DNA from 3 places in the Streptomyces sp. NPDC048584 genome. Region 2 is predicted to be linked to each of the others. Evidence: riboswitches for the same ligand, from Rfam matches in the RefSeq annotation. Region 2 holds a riboswitch; each other region holds the start of a gene.

Region 1 (4,153 bases), on a different contig from region 2:
CACGCCCAGGTTCTCGCGCAGCCGGTCCAGGGTCTCCTGGTCGGCGCCGAGTGCGGCGGTGCCGGCGTACGCCTTGACCGGGTCGAAGGGGGAGGCGGCGGCGACGGCGAACACGCCGAAGGTGACGACGAGCAGCACCGGCACGGCGAACAGGGCCCGCCGTGCCGTGAGCCGGGTCATCTCTCCCCAGGGGAGTGCGCTCATGTGGCGGGCTGCCAGTCCTCGATGTTCCACCAGGGGCCGCTGGCGAAGCCGTGCTCGTGGGGTTCGGTCTGCGTGGTGAGGTCCTGCCAGCGGTCGGCGAGGACGTACATGTGGTCGATGTGGGTGAGGAAGGTGTAGCCGGGGTTCTTCACCAGTTCGCGCTGCAGGGTGTCGTAGGCGGCCTTGCGGTCGGCGGGGTCCTGGGTGCGGCGGCCGGTGTCGAGGGCCTCGTCGACGGCCGGGTTGTCGTACAGGGCCATGTTGTTGAAGCCGTCGCCGGCGAGGGTGGAGTGCAGAAGCGTGTAGAGGCCGAAGTCGGGGTCGCCGGTGCTGCCGAAGCCGGCGAGGACGGCGTCGTGCCTCATCCGGGGTTCGATGACCTCCCAGGTGGCGCTCTCCACCTTGACGTCGACTCCGGTCTTCTTGGCGTCGGAGGCGTAGGCGAGGGCGTGGTCCTGGCGGACCTTGTCGCCGGAGGGGTAGTAGAGGGTGAAGCGGGCGGGGCGGCCGTCCTTGGCGCGGATGCCGTCCTCGCCGGCCTTCCAGCCTGCCTGGTCGAGGATGCTCTTCGCCTTGTCGAGGTCCTGGGCGCGCTTGACGTCCTGGGCGTACCAGGGGTCGTCGACGGGCAGCGGGCCGTAGGCGGGGCGGCCGGCGCCGTCGAGGATCTTGTCGACCATGGTGGTGCGGTCCACGGCGAGGTCCAGGGCGCGGCGGATCGCGGTGTCGCCGGCGACCGGGTTGCCGGTGGGCAGGGTGACCGCGCGGAAGTCGTACGACGTCGCCCGGTACGTCTTCCTGCCGTCGTCGTCCTTGAAGGTGGCGGCGAGGTTGGGCGGGAGGGTCGCGCCGTCGAGGTCGCCGGAGCGCAGCCGGGTGGCGCGGACGTCGTCGTCGGCGATGATCGCCATGGTGAGCTTTTTCACCTTCGGGGCGCCGCCCCAGTAGTCCGGATTGGCCTTGAAGGTGAGTTTTTCGCCCTTGCTCCAGCCGGCCAGGACGTAAGGTCCGGTGCCGACGGGCTTGGTGTTGAACGAGCCGGTGTTGGGGTCCTGTCCGCCCGCGATGTGCTCGGGGACGACGGGCAGCACGGTGCGGGCGGCGAAGGCCGCGTAGGGGTAGTCGAGGGTGAAGACGACCTTGTCGTCGCCGTCGGCCCGGACGTCCTTGATCGCGTCGAGTTCGCTCTTGGCGGTGTTGTTGGTCCTCCCGTCGAGGACGGTGTCGTACGTGAAGACCACGTCGTCGGCGGTCAGCGGTTCGCCGTCGCTGAACTTCACGCCGTCGCGCAGGGTGTACGTGTAGGTGCGGCCGCCGTCGGTGATCTCGGGGAGCGCCTTCGCCAGGGCGGGCTTCAGCTCCATGCCCGCGTCGCGGGCGAGGAGCCCGTCGAAGATCTTGGAGTTGCCGTCCTTGCCGTAGCCGAGCAGGGGGCTGAGGGTGTCCGGTTCGGAGGGGACGCCGATCACGACGGACTCGGCGGAGGTTCCGCCGTCCGCGCCGCTGCCGCCCGGCGCCGAGCAGGCGGCTGCCGCACCGGCCATCGCGACCGCGGCGGCGGCGCCCCGTATTCGTCGGGTCGTCATCGAGACTCACACTCCTGTTGCCTGAAAACCGTTGTTGCATATTAATTGCAGCAAGGTTCTGCCCAGGACGGCGGGCCCCCACTCCCCCGCGCCGGCGGGCCGCGCCACCCTGTCAAGTACGCAGGTGTGCGCCGGGGTGCGAGCCGCCGGGCGCCGTCCGCGCGCCCCCTGTGGCCGCTTGTCACCGGGCCGGACGGGGAACTACTGTCACCACGCCTTGGTGACGGGAAATCGGTGCGATACCGGTGCGGCCCTCGCCACTGTGATCGGGAAGTCCGGCTCCGGTCCTCACGGACAGCCACTGGGTTTCACAACCCGGGAAGGCGGAGCACGGGCGGTGGTACCCGTCAGCCAGGAGACCGGCCAAGGCGCGTCAACCATCCACGAGGTGCTGGAGAGGGTCTGCTGAGCCATGCACATAGCCGAGGGTTTTCTGCCACCGGTGCACGCGGTCGCCTGGGGCGTCGCGTCGGCGCCGTTCGTCGTCCACGGAGCCCGGTCACTCATCCGTGAGGTGCGGGAACATCCCGAGAGCACCCTGCTGATGGGCGCGTCGGGAGCGTTCACGTTCGTCCTGTCCGCGCTGAAACTGCCGTCGGTGACCGGGAGTTGCTCCCACCCCACCGGCACGGGACTCGGTGCGATCCTGTTCCGGCCGCCGGTCATGGCGGTGCTGGGCACCATCACCCTGCTGTTCCAGGCCCTGTTGCTCGCCCACGGCGGGCTGACCACCCTGGGCGCCAACGTCTTCTCGATGGCGATCGTGGGCCCCTGGGCCGGGTACGGCGTCTACAGACTGCTGCGCCGGTTCGACGTGCCGCTGATGGTCGCGGTGTTCTTCGGCGCGTTCGTCGCCGACCTGTCGACGTACTGCGTGACCAGTGTGCAGCTGGCGCTCGCCTTCCCCGACCCGGGCAGCGGATTCTGGGGCGCGCTGGGCAAGTTCGGCTCCATCTTCGCCGTGACGCAGATCCCTCTCGCGGTGAGCGAGGGGCTGCTGACGGTGCTGGTGATGCGCATGCTGGTGCAGTCCAGCAAGGGCGAACTCACCCGGCTCGGCGTGCTGGTGACGTCGGTGGCCGGGCGCAGGGCGGCGAAGCCGGCCGACGCGGAGGCGGTGGCCCGATGAGCCGTAACACGAAGATCAACACGCTGCTGCTGGTGCTCGTCGCCGCGCTCGCCGTGATCCCGCTGGTGTTCGGGCTCGGCGATCACAAGGAGGAGCCGTTCGCGGGCGCGGACGCCGAGGCGGAGACCGCGATCACCGAGATCGACCCGGACTACGAGCCCTGGTTCTCCCCGCTGTACGAACCGCCGTCCGGGGAGATCGAGTCGGCGCTGTTCGCCCTTCAGGCGGCGATCGGGGCGGGTGTCCTCACGTACTACTTCGGGGTGCGCCGCGGACGCCGGCAGGGCGAGGCGCGGGCGCTGGAACGGCTGCGCGCGGAGTCGGACAAGGAAGCGGACACGGACGCGGACACGGACGCCGGGACCGTATCCGAACCGCGACGGGTCTGACGGCGGGTGCTGCCGATCGACGCGGCGGCGCACAGCAGTCGCTGGCGCCGCCGTCATCCCGTGGACAAGGCCGTACTGGGGCTGGGCCTCACCGTGCTGGCGATCTCCCTGCCGCCCTGGCCGGGCGCGGCGCTGGTGCTGGTGACGGCGCTCGCGGTGCTGCTCGGCCCGGCCGGGGTGCCCGGGGGGCGGCTGTGGCGGGCGTACCGGGTGCCGCTGGGCTTCTGCGTCACCGGGGCGCTGACGCTGCTGGTGCGGGTGGGCGGTCCTGGCGGATTCCTGTCCTGGGCCGAGGACGGGCCGCTGCGCGCAGGTGAGCTGCTGCTGCGTACGTCGGCGGCCTCGCTGGGCGTGCTGTTGTTCGCGTTCACCACGCCCATGTCGGATCTGCTGCCGCGGCTGGTGCGGGCCGGGGTGCCGGCACCGCTGGTGGACGTGGCGCTGGTGACGTACCGGATGAGCTTCCTGCTGCTGGACTCGGTGCGCCGCGTCCGGGAGGCGCAGGCGGCCCGGCTCGGGCACACCACCCGGGCCGCGACGTGGCGTTCGCTGGGCGGGCTCGGCGCGACCGCGTTCGTCCGGTCCTTCGACCGGGCGGCGCGACTGCAGACGGGACTCGCGGGACGCGGCTACGACGGCACCCTGCGCGTACTGGTCCCCGAGGCCCGCGTCTCGGCGCGGTTCACGGCCGCGAGCGTGGCGCTCCTCGCGACGCTGGTCGCCCTCACCTTCGTACTGGAAAGGCCCCTGTCGTGAGCGAGAACGTCCTGGTGGCCCTGCGGGGCGTGTCGTTCACGTACGAGGACGGCCCGCCCGTGCTCAGCGGTCTGGACTTCGAGGTACGT
Region 2 (4,153 bases):
CAGCGCCGCGAGCCCTTCCTCCCAGGCACGCCTGCCGCCCAGCAGCCGTACGACGGCCAGGTCCGCCCCGTCCAGCAGCGCGGGCAGTTCGGCCGCCACGTCCACGCGGGTCGGGTTGCCGATCCGGTAGGAGACGCCGGTGGCGGCTCGGGCCGCCAGCAGGTCCGTGTCGGCGGTCGACAACAACAACACAGTGCTCATGCGGGCGCTCCCGGTGGAATGAAAGGCAGTCCTTGTGGCACGCCGGACTCGATGAGCCGCCACAGCGCGTCCGTGTCCGCGTGCTGTTCGATCAGGTCGCCGAGCCGGTCGAGCTGCTCCTCGCGCAGCGTGGCGAACGAGGTGTCGGGGGCGGGCACGAAGCGGCGGCCCGCCGCCCGCGCGACCTCGCGCAGGAAGGCCCGCCGGAAACCGTCCGACTCCAGCGAGCCGTGCCAGTGCGTGCCCCAGGTCCGGCCGACCCGGCAGCCGTCCAGACTGTGTCCGTGGTCATCGGAGATGAACGCCTCCCCGCCGAGGACCTCGGCGACGCCGTGATGGATCTCGTACCCCTCGACGGGCTCCCCGAGGGCTTCCCCGACGGGCCGGGTGAGCGTCTTCTCGCGGGCGAACCGGACCCGCACGGGCAGGACGCCGAGCCCGTCCACGTGTCCCGCGCGGCTCTCGACGTCGTCCTCGATGTGCTCCCCGAGGAGCTGGAAGCCGCCGCAGATCCCGAGCACCGGGCGCCCCTCGGCCGCCCGTCGCCGCAGCGCGTCCGCCAGCCCGCGCTCCCGGAGCCACTCCAGCGCCCGTACGGTGCCGCGCGTGCCCGGCACCACCACGAGGTCGGCGTCGGCCAGCTCCTCGGGCCGGTCCACGAACCGCACCACGACACCGGGTTCGGCGGCGAGGGCGTCCACGTCGGTGAAGTTCGACATCAGCGGCAGCGCGCACACCGCGACCCGCAGCACGTCCTCGCCCACCGGCGCGGCGACCACGGACTCCCGCACGGCGCCCCGCAGGGACACCCTCAGTCCGTCCTCCTCGTCGATGCCCAGCCCGTGCCGGAACGGCAGCACGCCGTACGTCCGCCGCCCGGTGAGGCCGTGCAGCATGTCCAGGCCCGGTTCCAGCAGCGACACATCGCCCCGGAACTTGTTCACCAGGAACCCGGCGACCAGGTCCTGGTCCTCGCGCGACAGCAGGGCGACGGTGCCGAAGAAGGACGCGAAGACGCCGCCCCGGTCGATGTCGCCGACCACCAGGACCGGCAGCCGGGCGCCCCGGGCGATCCCCATGTTCACGATGTCGGTGCGCCGCAGATTGATCTCGGCCGGGCTGCCGGCCCCCTCACAGATCACCGCGTCATACGTGCCCCGCAACTGCTCCAGACAGTCCAGCACCGTGCCCAGCAGCCGCTGTTGGCGTCCGCCGTGGTAGCCGCGGGCGCTCATCTCGCCGACCGCCCTGCCCAGCAGCACCACCTGGCTCGACTGCTCGCCGCCCGGCTTGAGCAGCACCGGGTTCATCAGCGCCGTCGGCTCGACGCGGCAGGCCTGGGCCTGCATGGCCTGCGCCCGGCCGATCTCGGCGCCCTCCCGGGTGACGAACGAGTTCAGCGACATGTTCTGCGCCTTGAACGGCGCGACCTTGACGCCCTGCCGCACCAGCCACCGGCAGATCCCGGCGGTCACCACGCTCTTGCCGGCGTCCGAGGTGGTCCCGGCGACCAGCAGCCCCCCACCGCTCACGCTGCACGTCCCTTCATCAGGCTCCGCACGGCGGCACCGGCCCCGAGCGCGAGCCAGCCGATCCGCCGCGAGAGCCGTACCGCCCGGTCGATGTCGGCCACGGCCACGGCACGCCCGCCGCCGTTCAGGACGGGCCGGTGCTCGACCCGTCCGCCGTAGGAGAGGGTCCCGCCGAGCCGTACGCCCAGGGCGCCCGCGAAGGAGGCCTCCACGGGCCCGGCGTTGGGGCTCGGATGCTTCGCCGCGTCCGCGCGCCACGCCCGTACGGCTCCGCGCGGATCGGGTCCGGTGAGCGCGGCCAGTACGGCGGTCAGCCGTGCCCCCGGCCAGCCGGCCACGTCGTCGAGACGGGCGGAGGCCCAGCCGTAGCGGCGGTGGCGGGGAGACTTGTGGCCGACCATCGCGTCCAGCGTGTTGACGGCCCGGAACCCGAGCAGGCCCGGCACCCCGGCGACGGCACCCCACACCAGCGCGCCCACGACGGCGTCGGAGGTGTTCTCGGCGACGGACTCGACCACCGCGCGGGCGATCCCGTCGGCGTCCAGGGACTGCGGGTCCCGGCCGCACAGATGCGGCAGCCGTGTCCGGGCCGCCTCGACGTCCCCCGCCTCCAGCGCCTGTGCGACGGCGCGGGCCTCACGGGCCAGCGAGGTGCCGCCGACGACGGCCCAGGTGGCGACACCGGTCAGGACGGTGGAGGCGGCGGGGGAGGAGCGTACGAGACGGGCGGCGAGGCCCCCCAGCGCGACGGTCCCGCCGACGCACACGGCGGTGTGCACGGCGCCCCGGCCCCGGTCGTCCCGCCACAGCACCCGCTCGACGGCGGCCGCGGCCCGCCCGAAAGCGGCGACCGGATGCCCCCGGCGGGGATCGCCGAGCAGCAGGTCGCCGAGAAGGCCGGCGGCGGCGCCGTACGCGAACACGCGATCGGCACCCATGGGTTCAGCCGGTGACGGGTCCGGAAGGGGTGGCCCCGAAGCGGGGTGGGGTGTCGCTGGTCGACCTCGGCAGGCAGCCGCGCATGGCGATATGTCCTCACTCAGGGTGTCCACGCCCTGGTTCGACGAGACCGGCGGTGAGAGTTCCTGGCTCCCGGGGTGTGCACCCCGGTGACAGTGGCGGGACCGCGCCGGAATCGCACCGGCTTCCTCTTCTGCCGCCGTAATGGCTGAGGCAGTCCACCACGGCCCTCGAAGAGCCGTCAACTTGCCGTTGACCTGCGAGGCTGAAGTGTGCTGAGGCCCACAGAGGGGTTCCGGAGGGTGATTCGCGGGAAGGGGCGCGCACACGTGAGCGGACGGTGCGGGTGCCGAAGCTCCCGCACCGCCCGCTCGTACGCGTGGGGACCGCGGTCAGGCCGCGGTCGGTGCGCTGTCCGTGTGCTGTGAGGCCGGTGTCAGGCCATGATCAGGTAGATGCCGTAGCCCACCGCCGCCACGCACGCCGCGAAGCAGGCGTAGGCGCCGGTGACCGCCAGGGCCGCGGACCGGCCCTGCGCGGCGGCCCGCTCCTGGCGGGACAGGCCGTTGATGCCGAGGGTGAACAGGGCCACCAGGGCCACGGTGACCACGAGGCTGACGCCGAAGACGGAACCGAGGGCCGCCCAGTCGATCTTCATGGTGCTCTTCTTCCTTCGTACCGGGTCTCGCGGGGCGCGGTCAGACGGTGGTCGCGGCCGGCGGGGCCGCCGGGTCGGCGGGGACCGGCGCGGGGATGGTGGCCGACAGGTCGTCGGTCACGGTGCCCGTGGGGGGCGGGGTGACCGCGGCCATCGCGGTGGTCACCACACCGGCGGGCTCCTCGTCGGCCGCCTCGGTGCCGTTGACATTGGTGTGGTCGACGATCTCGCGGCGGGAGATCTTCCAGATGGCGGCGCTGGAGGCGACCAGGAAGACGGCCACGACGGCGGTGCCCCAGTCGCCGGCCCGGCAGACCCATTCGGCGAGCGCCGCGACGAGGGCCGCCGCGGGCAGCGTCAGCCCCCAGGCGATGAACATCCGGGTGGCCGTCGACCAGCGGACGACACCGCCCTTGCGGCCCAGGCCCGCACCCATCACGGAACCGGAAACGGAATGCGTGGTGGAGAGCGAGAAACCGAGGTGCGAGGAGGCCAGGATGACCGTCGCGGCACTGGTCTGGGCGGCGAAGCCCTGCTGCGGCTGGAGGTCGGTCAGGCCCTTGCCCATGGTGCGGATGATGCGCCAGCCGCCGAGGTAGGTGCCGAGCGCGATGGCGAGGCCCGCGGAGAGGATGACCCACAACGGCGGGTCGGAGTCGGGGGAGACGGCGCCGCCGGCGACCAGGGCGAGGGTGATGATGCCCATCGTCTTCTGGGCGTCGTTGGTGCCGTGGGCCAGGGAGACCAGGCCGGCGGAGGCGATCTGGCCGGCGCGGTAGCCCTTCTCGGAGGCCTTGCCGTC
Region 3 (4,153 bases), on a different contig from region 2:
GATTGCGGGCCTGCGCGGTCAGCACACCGATGCCGAACAACAGCGCCAGGCCCGGCAGCCACAGCGTGCCCCAGGCGACCCCGCCGAGGCCGCCGAGGGTCCAGGCGAGGACCGCGCGGGTCTCGTTGCCCCGGTCGGTGGTGAGCAGCAGCAGATCGAGTACGGCGGTGAGCACCGCGGCGACGGCCACCCCCGACAGCACGAGCCGTGACGAGGTGATGCGTCCGCCGGTACGGGCGGTGGCGTACACGAGCAGCAGCGCGCCCAGGGCGCCCACGAACGCGGCCACCGACAGCGACACCGGCCCGAAGAGGGTGACCCCGAACACGATCACGGAGACCGCGCCGAGGGACGCCCCCGAGGAGACGCCCAGCAGATAGGGCTCGGCGAGCGGATTGCGCACCAGGGCCTGCAACGCGGTACCGATCACCGCCAGACCGGCCCCGGTGACCGCGCCGAGCAGCACCCGCGGCGCCCGTACGTCCAGCACGATGGTCGCCCGCGCCCGCGACCAGTCCGGCTCCCGCCAGCCGGCACCCAGCGCGTGCGTGACGATGCCCCACACCTGACCGGGCGGCACCCGGACCGAACCGATCGCGAGCCCCGCCGTGACGGAGAGGAGCAGCAGGACGGTGAGGACGAGCAGCGTGACGGCCGACCGCGTACGGCCGGCCCGCACGACGGCGGCTGGGCTCACCGGAAGCTCTCGGGGTGCAGCCCGCGAGCCAGGTCCTCGACGGCGTAGGCGGAGCGGATGCCGACGAGGGTGGCGGTCAGCGGCAGTACGACGAACCGCTCGTTCCTGACGGCGGGTACATCGGCGAGCGCGGGCTGGGAGAGCAGGAACTCCTTCTTCTCCTGGACGCTTCCGGCCCCGGCGTAGTCGTAGATGGCGATGACCTCGGGCCTGCGCTCGACGACCTGCTCCCAGGAGACGTCGCCGAAGACGTCGTCGAGGCCGGCGAAGACGTTCTCACCGCCGGCCAGCCGGATCAGCTCGGTGCCCAGGCTCCTGCCGCCCGCGGTGAAGGCGCTCCTGTCGCCGCTGTCGTAGACGAAGACGGACACCTCGGGCTCGTCCCCGACCTTGCCGGTGGCCGCCCCGACGCGCCCCTCGAGGTCCTCGACCAGGCGGTCGGCGCGCTCCTGGACGCCGAAGATCCTGCCGATGGTGCGGATCTCGTCGTACGTGTCCTTCATCGTCACCCGCTTCTTCCCGCAGTACTCACGGTTGAGGTGGGTGTCGATGCCCGCGGCGGCGAACGCCTCGCGGGAACGTCCCTCGTTCTCGGCGAAGGCGCTGCCGTAACCGCCGTAGACGAGATCGGGCTCCGCGTCCAGGATCTTCTCGAACGACGGCTCCCGCTCGGCGAGTTCGGGGACCGCCTCGTACTTCTTCCGCAGCTCGGGCAGAACGGCGGAGTCCGGGAAGGCCGTACCGGCCATACGGTCCTCGAGCCCGAGAGCGAGCAGCAGCTCGGCCGGGTGCTGATGGATGGTGACCACCCGCGACGGCGGCCTGTCGTACGTCGTCCTCACACCGCAGTTGTCGACGGTGACGGGGAAGCCGGGCGGCACGGCGGCGGTGCTCTTCGCGTCTCCGCCGCCTATGTCGGCCGAACCGCAGCCGGCCGTCAGCAGCACGACCGAAACAGCCGTGGTACGAAGGAACCCGCGTATGCGGGCAGGGGTGAACAGGGACACGTGAGGCCTCCTGGAGTCCGCGCTCCTCGGATCGGGCCCGCGACGGACCAGTGTCCTGACTCCCGGATCCGCGTTCCCTCCGCCTTCCCGCGCGACGCGCAGTGGCATGTCGGAGGAGCGCTCCCCGGTCACAGTGGCGGGACCGTGCCGGACTCACACCGGCTTCCTGTCTCCCGTCGCGGCGATGACCCGACGATCCTACGGTTCCGGGACCGCCGGAATGAACGCGGTCCGCCCCGCGCACCCCTCACCGAATCCGGTTCGGCGAGGTCACCGACCATGCCGACGCGCTCCTCACGGCCAACGGCCAGGCGGACGCCGGTCGGGTAGCCGGGTCAACGTCTTCTCCACGGCTCCCCGTAGGGATTCAGGAGCAGGCCGTCATCGTTGCGGGGTCGGGGCCCGGTCCGGCCGGACGGCTGCGATTGCTGTGCCAGTCCAGCATCAGGACCGTGGCGTCGTCCTTGAGGTTGCCGTGACAGGCGTCGAGCACCGCGGCGGTCAGGGTCCGGACGGCTTCTCGCGGGTGCAGCGCGCGGGTGTCGTGAATGACCGAGGCCAGGTCGACGGCCGCGGCATCGCGTTCGTACATTCCGTCGGTGAGCAGGACCAGGCGGTCCCCGGGTCTCAGGAGTAGTTCCTGTAGGCGGTAGGCGGTGGGTGCCGCCACACCGAACGGCAGGTTGACGGCGAGTTTCACCTCTTCGACGGCGTTGTCACGCAGCAGCAGGGGCCGGGGATGGCCGGCGTTGACCAGTTCGCACCGGCCCGATGCGAGGTCGACGCAGAGCAGCTGACCGGTGGCCAGGCCGCGGCTGTGGCTCAGCAGGGCCTCGTGGGCGTGGTGGGCCTGCTTGAGGGCGTCACAGCCGCTGCGACGTGCTCGCCGCAGCGCGCCGACCAGCAAGGTGGCCAGCAGAGCAGAGTTCGTGTCGTGGCCCATGGCATCGGTGATCGACAGGTGCAGAGTGTCGCGGTCCAGCGTGTAGTCGTAGGTGTCGCCGCCGATGTCGTCGGCCGGGACCAGTCCGGCGGCCAGAGTGAACTGGGCCGCCTCGCAGCAGGAGGCCGAGGGAAGCAACTGGTGCTGGATCTCCGCCGCCAGGCTGGTCTCGGTAGTGCGCCGGCCCTCGTGGTACAGATCGGTGAAGCGGCGGTCCGTGACGATGATGTAGGCCAGCGCGTGGGCCGCGTGGCTGACCTGGCGCAGCACGGTGTCGTCCGCGGCCTGCAGGCTCACCTCCAGGACGCCGATGCAGTCGCCGCGGTTGGTGACGGGCGTGATGACGCGTTGTCCGCCCTGGCCGTCCGGTTCCACCTTCTGGCGCTGGCTTTGCAGAACGCTGTCGTAGACGCTGCCCCGCAGGTCGATCGGCTCGCCCAGGTCGGCGGCCTGGTCACCGGTCGCGGCCAGGCGTACCAGCCGCCGGCCGATGAGGTCGACGAACAGGAAGGACACGGCCTCGGCACCGAACCGCTTCTGCAGATCGTGTGCCACCACGTCGACGGACTCACCGGGCGGGGCCGCTTCCGCAGCGGCCAGCAACTCGCCCAGTTCCAGATCTCCACCCTTCACAGCAACCTCCTGTCGGTTGCCGCACCTTCTTCCCCGAGTCCGTGCGACCTCACATATCGTGCCCGTTTTGTCTGGTCAGGGCCGCATTCCGGATCGGTGCGAGCACGTGCCGTCTTCGACAGGCGGCGTTCGTGGGCGATCGTGCGGCCGGTGCGCCGGGGGACATGGGATGCGGAGGGGTACGCCCCTGTTCGGCCAGGTCTGGTTGCCGGTGGAGGGGGCGACGCCCGATGGCGTCAGGAGCTGGCACGGCCGGGTCCGGGGAAGATGTTTGTCCGGGCCCGATCGGTGCAGACGATGAGCTGACACAACCTTTATATGACGAAGTGGAAAGGCATCATGAGCATCATCGCGTGGATCATCATCGGCCTGCTCGCCGGCGCCATCGCCAAGGCCCTGATGCCGGGCAAGGACCCGGGCGGAATTATCATCACCATGCTCATCGGCATCGTCGGCGGTCTGCTCGGCGGCTGGCTCGGCAAGGTCATCTTCGGTGTCGACTCCATCGACGGGTTCTTCGATCTCTCCACCTGGATCGCCGCGATCGCCGGCTCCGTCATCCTGCTCGCCCTCTACCGCCTCGTCACCGGCAACCGGCATTCGCACCGTCACGCGACCCGCTGAAGTCACCACGTCTCCTTTTGCACATCTGGACGGCCCCCTTCCTGTCAGCAGGACGGGGGCCGTCCAGGTGTGTCCGGCCGAGCCACCCGTGGCCCACCCGCCGGTCGCCGTTCTCCTGGGCCCACCGCGCTCGCCCTTGACCAGACAGGCCGTGCGCGAGCAACGACAGCATGAGAGTGATCAGACGCCTCACCCACACTCAGGCCGGCGCGCTGCGCGGCGGGGCCGAGGTCGTCGTCGCGAGTCCGG

Evidence for each region. Region 2 has a riboswitch for cobalamin ahead of ACGFR9_RS33030 (cobalamin biosynthesis protein). Riboswitches for the same ligand answer to the same signal wherever they lie in the genome.
Region 1: another riboswitch for cobalamin. It lies ahead of ACGFR9_RS03610 (energy-coupling factor ABC transporter permease); the one in region 2 lies ahead of ACGFR9_RS33030 (cobalamin biosynthesis protein).
Region 3: another riboswitch for cobalamin. It lies ahead of ACGFR9_RS02095 (ABC transporter substrate-binding protein); the one in region 2 lies ahead of ACGFR9_RS33030 (cobalamin biosynthesis protein).

What each region holds. Positions count from the first base shown of each region.
Region 1 covers NZ_JBICWF010000001.1:851,470-855,622, forward strand. Annotated here, with positions in the region: gene ACGFR9_RS03600 (ABC transporter permease) at 1-180, opposite strand, end outside; gene ACGFR9_RS03605 (ABC transporter substrate-binding protein) at 201-1,790, opposite strand; cobalamin riboswitch at 1,992-2,173, shown strand; gene ACGFR9_RS03610 (energy-coupling factor ABC transporter permease) at 2,203-2,919, shown strand; gene ACGFR9_RS03615 (energy-coupling factor ABC transporter substrate-binding protein) at 2,916-3,308, shown strand; gene cbiQ (cobalt ECF transporter T component CbiQ) at 3,315-4,064, shown strand; gene ACGFR9_RS03625 (energy-coupling factor ABC transporter ATP-binding protein) at 4,061-4,153, shown strand, end outside.
Region 2 covers NZ_JBICWF010000020.1:74,621-78,773, forward strand. Annotated here, with positions in the region: gene cobN (cobaltochelatase subunit CobN) at 1-201, opposite strand, end outside; gene ACGFR9_RS33025 (cobyric acid synthase) at 198-1,733, opposite strand; gene ACGFR9_RS33030 (cobalamin biosynthesis protein) at 1,730-2,671, opposite strand; cobalamin riboswitch at 2,792-2,932, opposite strand; gene ACGFR9_RS33035 (hypothetical protein) at 3,130-3,351, opposite strand; gene ACGFR9_RS33040 (inorganic phosphate transporter) at 3,392-4,153, opposite strand, start outside.
Region 3 covers NZ_JBICWF010000001.1:501,553-505,705, reverse strand. Annotated here, with positions in the region: gene ACGFR9_RS02100 (FecCD family ABC transporter permease) at 1-697, opposite strand, end outside; gene ACGFR9_RS02095 (ABC transporter substrate-binding protein) at 694-1,698, opposite strand; cobalamin riboswitch at 1,753-1,874, opposite strand; gene ACGFR9_RS02090 (PP2C family protein-serine/threonine phosphatase) at 2,072-3,280, opposite strand; gene ACGFR9_RS02085 (GlsB/YeaQ/YmgE family stress response membrane protein) at 3,620-3,904, shown strand; partial or broken gene ACGFR9_RS02080 (DEAD/DEAH box helicase) at 4,105-4,153, shown strand, end outside.